Regions from separate parts of the Enterobacter sp. PL_is514 genome, predicted to be linked through region 2. Evidence: predicted binding sites of a transcription regulator. Region 2 holds the regulator's gene; each other region holds the start of a gene.

Region 1 (3,244 bases), on a different contig from region 2:
GTACTCGTCCATGCTGTCGGCGGCAATCACCGTCAGCGGCACGCTGGCATCCTGCTTGCGGATGTTTTTCACCAGCTGACGGGCGGCAAAGCCCGAGCCGATGATGACGATACCGTTGCTCATTTTGCCTCCGTACCCAGTTCGTCAAAGACGTCCTTACCGAGGGAACATTCCGGGCAGAGGAAATTGTCCGGCACGTTGCGCCACGGCGTGCCCGGGGCAACATCCTGCAGCGGTTCGCCCAGGTCAGGATCGTAAATCCACTGGCAGACGCTGCACTGCATGCGCGGGCCGAGATCGGCGGCTGCCGCGGCGGCACAGGCGCAGGCTTCCTGCTGTTCGGGTGCTTTTGCCGCCACTTCCGGCAGCGGAGCGAGCGCCCACTGACGGGCAATGTCGCGACCGTGCTGGCGACAGATCTCCAGGGCGTCGATATCCGGGCGCCACTTGGCCTTCAGGCTCATGGACATCTCAAAGCCCGCATCCTGTAAGCGGGTGGAGAGACGGTCTACCGCGCCGCCGCTCCAGCCGTGGGAGCCAAAGGCGCTGGCGCGTTTGTTACGGAAGCGCAGGCCGGTCATCTCTTCTACCAGACCGGCAATTTTCGGCATCATCACGTTGTTCATGGTGGAGGTGCCCACCAGCACGCCCTTAGAGCGGAACACGTTGGTTAACACCTCATTCTTATCGCTGCGCGCCACATTGAAGATTTTCACCGCCACGTTCGGGTCCACTTCGTTGATGCCCTGGGCAATGGCGTCCGCCATCATGCGGGTGTTGTTGGACATGGTGTCGTAGAAAATAGTGATGCGGTCTTCCTGATAGTCCGCCGCCCACTTCAGGTACAGCTCGACGATCTGGGTGGGGTTTTCACGCCACACCACGCCGTGGGAGGTGGCAATCATCTCCACCGGCAGGTTGAAGCCGAGGATTTCGGTGATTTTCGGCGTGACCAGGCGGCTGAACGGCGTCAGGATGTTGGCATAGTACCGCTGGCACTGCTCGAACAGCTCTGTCTGATCCACTTCGTCATTAAACAAACGTTCGTCGCAGTAGTGCTGGCCGAAGGCGTCGTTGCTGAACAGCACCGCGTCACCGGTCATGTAGGTCATCATGCTGTCCGGCCAGTGCAGCATCGGGGTTTCCACGAAGATCAGCTGCTTGCCATTACCGATATCCAGCGCGTCGCCGGTTTTCACGATGTGGAAGTTCCACTCCGGATGGTGGTGGTGGCCGTTGATCGAGTCGATGGCGTTGGTGGTGCAGTAGATAGGTGTGTTCGGGATGTAAGACATCAGCTCGGTCAGCGCACCGGCGTGATCTTCTTCCGCGTGGTTGATGATGATGTAATCGATGGTGTCGAGATCGATTTCGCTGCGCAGGTTCTGCACGAACTCGCGGCTGAACTTGTGATCGACGGTATCGATCAGCACGTTTTTTCCTTCGCGGATGAGATAGCTGTTGTAGCTGCTGCCGCGCAGCGTTTTATATTCCGTCCCGTGGAAATCACGCACTTCCCAGTCACGTTGACCGACCCAATGAATGTTATTTTTAACCAGAATAGACATAGCAACCTCTACGTAATACAGCATTTTCAAATAAGATGGTTTGCTTATATCAAGTTGCGTGCCAACTTTTAATTTATTGATTTTACTTAATTAATTTTTTTATGATCCGTAATTGGTAGTCATTATGACTATTCAAAACAGTGTCACTATGACAATATGCATTGTCAAAATGACAGCGAGGCAGACATGAGCTTTTCCGTAGACGTGCTGGCGAAGATCGCCATTGAGCTGCAAACCGGTATTGGCCATCAGGACCGCTTTCAGCGGTTGATCTCCACGCTGCGCCACGTGCTGGCGTGCGACGCTTCGGCGCTGCTGCGCTACGAAGGACGGCAGTTTATTCCCCTGGCGATCGACGGCCTGGCGAAGGATGTGCTCGGACGGCGCTTTGCCCTTGAAGGCCATCCGCGTCTGGAAACTATCGCCCGCGCGGGTGACGTGGTGCGCTTCCCGGCGGACAGCGACTTGCCCGATCCGTACGACGGGCTTATTCCCGGCCAGGAGAGCCTGAAGGTGCACGCCTGTATCGGCCTGCCGCTGTTTGCCGGGCAAAACCTGATTGGGGCGCTGACCCTCGACGGCATGTCGCCGGACCAGTTCGATACTTTCAGCGATGAAGAGTTGCGCCTCATTGCGGCGCTGGCCGCCGGGGCGCTTAACAACGCGCTGCTGATTGAACAGCTGGAGAGCCAGAATATTCTTCCCGGCAGCCCGGCGGCGTTTGAGCAGATAACGCACACAGAGATGATTGGCCTCTCGCCGGGCATGGCGCAGCTCAAAAAAGAGATTGAGATTGTTGCCGCGTCCGATTTGAACGTGCTGATCTTCGGGGAGACCGGCACCGGCAAGGAGCTGGTGGCGAAATCCATTCACGAAGCCTCGCCGCGCGCGATTAACCCGCTGGTGTACCTCAACTGCGCCGCGCTGCCGGAGAGCGTGGCGGAAAGCGAACTGTTTGGTCACGTTAAGGGAGCGTTTACCGGGGCCATCAGCAACCGCAGCGGCAAGTTTGAAATGGCCGATAACGGCACGCTGTTTCTGGATGAAATTGGCGAGCTGTCCCTTTCGTTACAGGCCAAGCTGCTGCGCGTGTTGCAGTACGGCGACATCCAGCGCGTGGGGGATGATCGCAGTCACAGAGTGGACGTTCGCGTGCTGGCGGCGACCAACCGTGACCTGCGTGAAGCGGTGCTGGCCGGGCAGTTCCGCGCCGACCTGTTCCACCGCCTGAGCGTGTTCCCACTTACCGTGCCGCCGCTGCGCGAGCGCGGGGACGACGTGGTGCTGCTGGCGGGCTATTTCTGCGAGCAGTGCCGTCTCAGGATGGGGCTTTCCCGCGTGGTGCTGAGCCCGGGGGCGAGGGCGCATCTGTTGAGCTACGGCTGGCCGGGCAACGTGCGCGAGCTGGAGCATGCGATCCACCGTGCGGTGGTGCTGGCGCGGGCGACGCGTTCGGGTGACGAAGTGGTGATCCACGCGCGGCATTTTGCGCTGCAGGATGAAACCGCACCGGCTGTCGTGCAGGCGGCGCCAGAGATAGCGAATGAAAATCTGCGTGAAGCCACGGAGGCGTTTCAGCGTCAGAGGATTACCCGCGCGCTGGAGCAGAATAACCGTAACTGGGCGGCGTGCGCCCGGGCGCTGGAGATGGACGTCGCCAACCTGCACCGGCTGGC
Region 2 (3,244 bases):
TTTCTACATGGTCGTTGGCATTGTGCCGCGCGATGCCGGCAACATTGTCATTGACGATGAAGACATCAGTCTTCTGCCGCTGCACGCACGCGCACGTCGCGGGATCGGCTACCTGCCGCAGGAAGCCTCCATTTTCCGTCGTCTTAGCGTTTACGATAACCTGATGGCGGTCCTGCAAATTCGTAACGATCTGACCAGCGAACAGCGTCAGGATCGTGCCAACGAGCTGATGGAAGAGTTCCACATTGAGCATCTGCGCGACAGCCTCGGTCAGGCTCTCTCCGGGGGCGAACGCCGCCGCGTTGAGATTGCCCGTGCGCTGGCCGCAAACCCGAAGTTTATCCTTCTGGATGAACCGTTTGCGGGCGTTGACCCGATCTCGGTTATCGACATTAAACGTATCATTGAACACCTGCGTGACAGCGGGCTTGGCGTACTGATCACCGACCACAACGTCCGTGAAACGCTGGCCGTGTGTGAACGCGCGTATATTGTGAGCCAGGGCAATCTGATCGCCCACGGTACGCCACAGCAGATCCTCGAAGACGATCATGTTAAGCGCGTCTATCTTGGGGAAGACTTCAGACTCTGATAGGGTAGAGGTAACGTAACGCCGAACCGGAGAAAAATGCTCTGAACATGAAGCAAGGTTTGCAATTAAGGCTCAGCCAACAACTGGCGATGACGCCGCAGCTACAGCAGGCAATTCGCCTGTTGCAACTGTCCACGTTAGAACTTCAGCAGGAGCTCCAGCAGGCGCTGGACAGCAACCCCCTGCTGGAACAAACCGATCTTCATGACGAGGTAGATACCCAGCAATCGCAGGATACAGAAGCGCTCGACACCGCGGATGCACTCGAACAAAAAGAGATGCCGGACGAGCTTCCGCTGGATGCCAGCTGGGATGAAATCTACACCGCCGGAACCCCTTCCGGTACGCGTGCAGACTACCAGGATGATGAGCTACCGGTCTACCAGGGCGAAACCACCCAGTCACTGCAGGATTACCTGATGTGGCAGGTGGAACTCACACCCTTCTCCGATACCGACCGCGCGATTGCCACCTCAATTGTCGATGCCGTTGACGACACTGGCTATTTGACCGTCACGCTGGACGATATTCTGGAAAGCATGGGCGACGACGAGATAGAGCTTGAGGAAGTTGAAGCCGTTCTGAAGCGCATCCAGCGTTTCGATCCGGTAGGCGTGGCCGCAAAAGATCTGCGCGACTGCCTGCTGATCCAGCTTTCTCAGTTCAGCAAAGAGACGCCGTGGCTCGACGAGGCGCGCTTAATCATCAGCGATCATCTGGATCTGTTGGCTAACCACGATTTCCGCTCCCTGATGCGCGTCACGCGCCTGAAGGAAGAGGTGCTGAAAGAAGCGGTGAATCTGATCCAGTCGCTCGATCCGCGCCCGGGACAGTCGATCCAGACCAGCGAGCCCGAGTACGTCATCCCGGATGTGCTGGTCAGAAAACACAATGGCCGCTGGGTCGTTGAACTGAATTCAGACAGCATCCCTCGCCTGCAAATCAACCAGCAGTATGCCTCCATGTGCACCAGCGTGCGTAACGACTCCGACAATCAATATATTCGTAGCAATTTGCAGGAAGCGCGATGGCTGATCAAAAGTCTGGAGAGCCGAAATGATACGCTGCTACGCGTCAGCCGCTGTATTGTCGAACAGCAGCAGGCGTTCTTTGAGCAGGGCGAAGAGTATATGAAACCGATGGTACTGGCGGATATCGCCCAGGCCGTCGAAATGCATGAATCAACCATTTCCCGTGTCACCACGCAGAAGTATCTGCACAGTCCACGCGGTATTTTTGAGCTTAAGTATTTCTTCTCCAGCCATGTGAATACCGAGGGCGGCGGCGAAGCGTCGTCAACGGCCATTCGTGCCCTGGTGAAGAAGTTGATCGCCGCGGAGAATCCCGCGAAGCCACTAAGCGACAGTAAGTTAACCACCATGCTGTCCGATCAGGGTATTATGGTGGCACGTCGTACTGTTGCGAAGTATCGAGAGTCTTTATCCATTCCGCCGTCCAACCAGCGTAAACAGCTGGTCTGACACAACCGATAAGGAAGACACTATGCAGCTCAACATCACTGGACAAAACGTCGAAATTACTGAGGCTTTACGCGACTTTGTGAACGCGAAGTTTGCAAAACTCGAGCAGTATTTCGAAAGGATCAATCAGGTCTATATTGTGTTGAAAGTGGAGAAAGTGACTCATATCTCGGATGCCACCCTGCATGTTAACGGGGGTGAACTGCATGCCAGTGCGGAAGGGCAAGACATGTACGCTGCTATCGACGGCTTGATTGATAAGCTTGCACGACAGCTCAATAAACATAAAGATAAACTGAAACAACACTAATTGTCCGGGCAGTTAACGGGTGCAGGACGGCCTGTTGTGAAACACAACAGGCCATTTGTACAGTTAGCGCTTAGGTGAAATTATGATGAACAACGATTCCGCTCTTCAACTGAGCAATGTCCTTAACCAGGAATGTACCCGCAGTGCGGTTCACTGCCAGAGCAAAAAACGTGCGCTGGAAATCATCAGTGAACTGGCCGCAAAACAGCTGGGCCTGCCGCCGCAGGTGGTATTCGAAGCGATTCTGACCCGTGAAAAAATGGGCAGTACCGGTATCGGCAACGGCATCGCGATACCGCACGGCAAACTGGAAGAGGATACCCTGCGTGCCGTTGGTGTGTTTGTGCAGCTTGAAACACCCATCGCCTTCGATGCCATTGATAACCAGCCCGTCGATCTCCTCTTCGCGCTGCTGGTGCCTGCCGACCAGACGAAAACCCATCTGCATACGCTGTCGCTGGTCGCAAAACGTCTGGCCGATAAAACCATTTGCCGTCGGCTGCGCTCGGCCCAAAGTGATGAAGAGCTCTATCAGATTATCACTGAAGCAGAAGGCAATCAGGATGATGCATAACCAGGAGATGGCCTTCACATCTGTTGTCCTGAGGAGAAACGGAACATGGTGCTGATGATTGTCAGTGGCCGTTCAGGGTCGGGGAAATCCGTTGCTCTGCGCGCGCTGGAAGACATGGGTTTTTACTGCGTCGATAACCTGCCGGTCGTGTTATTGCCTGACCTGGCCCGTACGCTTGCGGAGAGGCAAACCTCTGCCGCCGTCAGCATCGACGTCCGTAACATGCCTGAATCGCCAGAGATCTTCGAGCAGGCCATGAGCAACCTGCCTGATGCGTTCTCGCCTCA
Region 3 (3,244 bases), on a different contig from region 2:
CACTTTCATCACCACCACCGAAAACAGCGCGGCGGCGGGCGCGGAGGCATTCGCATGCGCCTGCGGCACCCAGCCGTGCAGCGGGATGATGCCAGCGAGCAGGCCAAAGCCGATAACGCCCAGCAGCCAGACGTCATTCCCCAGCGGATGCCCGTTGAGCGCAGAGAAATCCAGCGTGCCAAAGCGTTGCCACACCAGCCAGCAGGCCAGCACCAGCAGCAGCGTCCCCAGGCGTCCCAGCGCAAACCACAGCTTGCCGGAGGCGCTGCAGCCCGTCAGGAACACGCCGAACAGCGCCATGATCTCCGCCATCACCACCAGCGCGCCGAGGTTGCTGGCGATAACGGTACAGACCGCCGTCGCCATCAGCAGATTAACCAGCAGGCCGTTGGCTTTAGCATGCGGGTGGCGGTGCCAGTCGATATTGAACAGGCTGATAAACAGCCCGCACAGGCCAAACGTCACCAGCCAGATGGCGTTCAGGGGCGTGATCTCAACGGTGTGCCGAATCAGCGGCATCACGGTTTCTGCGGACTGGCCGCCGAGCAGGACAACGCCGCCTGCCGCCAGCGTCATCAGGCTAGCTACCGCCCCGCCAATCCCGGCGATCGCGCCGCTCAGGGTTTTATGGAATGAGAAGATCAGCGCCAGAACAGCGGCGGCAGTAAAACAGGCTACCGCGCTGGTAATCATCATTGCCGCGTTCATTTCGCCCCCTCGTTAAGCGCCTGTAGCAGAGAAAGGTCGCCAAAATCACTGTTGATGGTCAGCTCGCGTTTGCGCTTGCTGGTACGGGCGATGTCGCGAATGTTAACCAGAATCAATGCTTTAGTCGGGCAGGTGCGCACGCAGGCCGGACCCTGCTCATCGAAGCTGCACAGGTCGCACTTCACCGCCACGGCACGGATGCCGGGCACCCAGTCCAGCAACGTGCTTACGCGTGCCGGAGCCGGTGGCGCAGGCGGGGCTTTTGGCGAGTTAGCGTTCGCCGGAATGTGCAGCGGACGGCTGCCGGAAAATTCAATCGCGCCGAACGGGCAGGCGATGCCGCACAGCTTGCAGCTTACGCACAGGCTTTCGTTCAGCTGGACAGCGCCATCAACGCGGGTGATGGCATTCACAGGGCAGACACCCGCGCAGGGGGCGTCTTCACAGTGATGGCAGAGCTGCGGGGCAGACTCTTTTTCATTACGCATGACGTGCAGGCGCGGCATGGACTGCAGCCCATGCAGGCGATGCGTTTCCGAACACGCCGCCTCACAGGTTCGACAGCCAATACAGACCGTCGAGTCGGCAATTACAAAACGGTTCACCGGGTCATCCTCTGGTGATAGTCATTTTTGACGAAAAACTGTCTTGTCGACACTTCTCGACACGCAAGGGTCAGGCCACGTTAGCTGAGGTATTTCCGTCCATCAGCTGCTTCAGGTTGACCGGGAGATCGCGTTCAACGGCGGCGTACAGGCCGTTATAGACCGGCGCGATTTTTTCCAGATAGTGCTCCAGCACCTGCTGGCGATCGCGGTTGCTGACGTGGCCGTCCACCATGCCGTCAGCCATCAGCTGCGCCTTCGCAATACACTGTTTTTCGCCGTCTTTTGTCTCGAGGTGGTACTCGATGGTGTGGCTGTTGAAGTTATCTGCCAGGGTCACGTTGATCGTGAAATGGCCGAACAGGACAAAGCTCATATCCCCCTGTGCCGCGCAGCTCATCGCGTGGTGAAGACGCGCTTTCGAGAGGGTAATGCCCTGAACAAGCGAGTTGCAGTAAAGGTGCCACTGGTCCTGCAGCTGCTGATGACGCTGCGCGATGTAATCCGCTTTTTCGCTGATTTCCCAAATAGTCATAGAAGGTATCCGTTTAATGGAGATAGCGGCTGTTAAGCAGATTCCATGCCAGTTTTTATCTTTATGATTTTTAATGTGTTTAATTGCAAAACCGCTGTCAACGCCGCGGTGTCGACGTGTCATTTCGACAGCGTTGACATCGTCACGCCTTAACAAAAATCAAGCTGGCATCGTTATTGCATTCAATGGCGCAATTCACTGAGGAGGCGTCATGCACGAAATCACCCTCTGCCAGCGGGCTCTGGAACTTATCGAGCAGCAGGCAGTGCAAAACCACGCGAAACGCGTTACCGGCGTCTGGCTGAAGGTCGGGGCGTTTTCCTGCGTCGAGACCAGCGCCCTGAATTTCTGTTTTGAACTGGTGTGCCGCGGCACGCTGGCGGAAGGCTGCGAACTGCATATTGAAGAGCAGCAGGCGGAGTGCTGGTGCGAACAGTGCCAGCAGTACGTCACCCTGCTGTCATCAAAGGTTCAGCGCTGTCCGCAGTGTCAGAGCACCGGTCTTCGCATCGTGGCGGATGACGGCATGCAGATCCAACGTCTCGAAATCGAGAAGGAGTAAAGTATGTGTAGTACCTGCGGTTGCGCCGAAGGCAACCTGTATATAGAAGGGGATGAACATCGCCCCCATTCCGCGTTTCGCTCCGCGCCCTTTTCTCCTGCCCCACGACCTTCTGCGGCACTGACCGGTATCACCTTCGCTCCGCAGCGCTCCGAAGTGGGCGATCTGCACTACGGCCACGGGGAGGCGGGCACCCACGCGCCGGGCATCAGCCAGCGCCAGATGTTGGAGGTGGAAATCAACGTGCTGGACAAAAATAACCAGATCGCCGCCCGCAACCGCGCGCGCTTTGCCACCCGCAAACAGCTGGTGCTGAATCTGGTCTCCAGCCCCGGCTCCGGCAAAACCACGCTGTTAACGGAAACGCTCAAGCGCCTGAACAGACGCGTCTCCTGCGCGGTGATTGAAGGCGACCAGCAAACCGTTAACGACGCGGCGCGTATTCGCGAAACCGGCACCCCGGCGATTCAGGTTAATACCGGCAAAGGCTGCCACCTGGATGCGCAGATGATTGCCGACGCCGCCCCGCGTCTGCCGCTGGCGGATGACGGAATTCTGTTTATTGAAAACGTCGGCAACCTGGTCTGCCCGGCGAGCTTCGACCTGGGCGAACGGCACAAGGTGGCGGTGCTTTCGGTGACCGAAGGCGAAGACAAACCGCTGAAGTACCCGCATATGTTTGCCGCCGCGTCCGTCATGCTGCTGAACAAAGTCGACCTGCTGCCGTACCTGAATTTCGACGTGGATAAGTGCCTGGCTTATGCCCGTGAAGTGAATCCGGAGATTGAGATCCTGCTGGTCTCCGCCACGCGCGGTGACGGCATGGACAGTTGG

Evidence for each region. Region 2 encodes sigma-54, which starts transcription at its own class of promoters, with help from an activator protein. Its sites were predicted from a motif close to GTTGGCACANNTTTCGCTNT; they were not measured.
Region 1: the regulator sigma-54 is predicted to act here: its motif matches at 1,615-1,634, upstream of norV (anaerobic nitric oxide reductase flavorubredoxin).
Region 3: the regulator sigma-54 is predicted to act here: its motif matches at 2,012-2,031, upstream of hypA (hydrogenase maturation nickel metallochaperone HypA).

The regions. Positions count from the first base shown of each region.
Region 1 is NZ_JBVPGN010000026.1:109,816-113,059, reverse strand. Features, by position in the region: gene norW (NADH:flavorubredoxin reductase NorW) at 1-123, opposite strand, end outside; gene norV (anaerobic nitric oxide reductase flavorubredoxin) at 120-1,568, opposite strand; gene norR (nitric oxide reductase transcriptional regulator NorR) at 1,755-3,244, shown strand, end outside.
Region 2 is NZ_JBVPGN010000027.1:77,947-81,190, reverse strand. Features, by position in the region: gene lptB (LPS export ABC transporter ATP-binding protein) at 1-592, shown strand, start outside; gene rpoN (RNA polymerase factor sigma-54) at 640-2,073, shown strand; gene hpf (ribosome hibernation promoting factor) at 2,096-2,383, shown strand; gene ptsN (PTS IIA-like nitrogen regulatory protein PtsN) at 2,466-2,957, shown strand; gene rapZ (RNase adapter RapZ) at 3,003-3,244, shown strand, end outside.
Region 3 is NZ_JBVPGN010000026.1:131,999-135,242, forward strand. Features, by position in the region: gene hycC (formate hydrogenlyase subunit 3) at 1-708, opposite strand, end outside; gene AC0TNG_RS03415 (4Fe-4S dicluster domain-containing protein) at 705-1,313, opposite strand; gene hycA (formate hydrogenlyase regulator HycA) at 1,384-1,848, opposite strand; gene hypA (hydrogenase maturation nickel metallochaperone HypA) at 2,060-2,410, shown strand; gene hypB (hydrogenase nickel incorporation protein HypB) at 2,414-3,244, shown strand, end outside.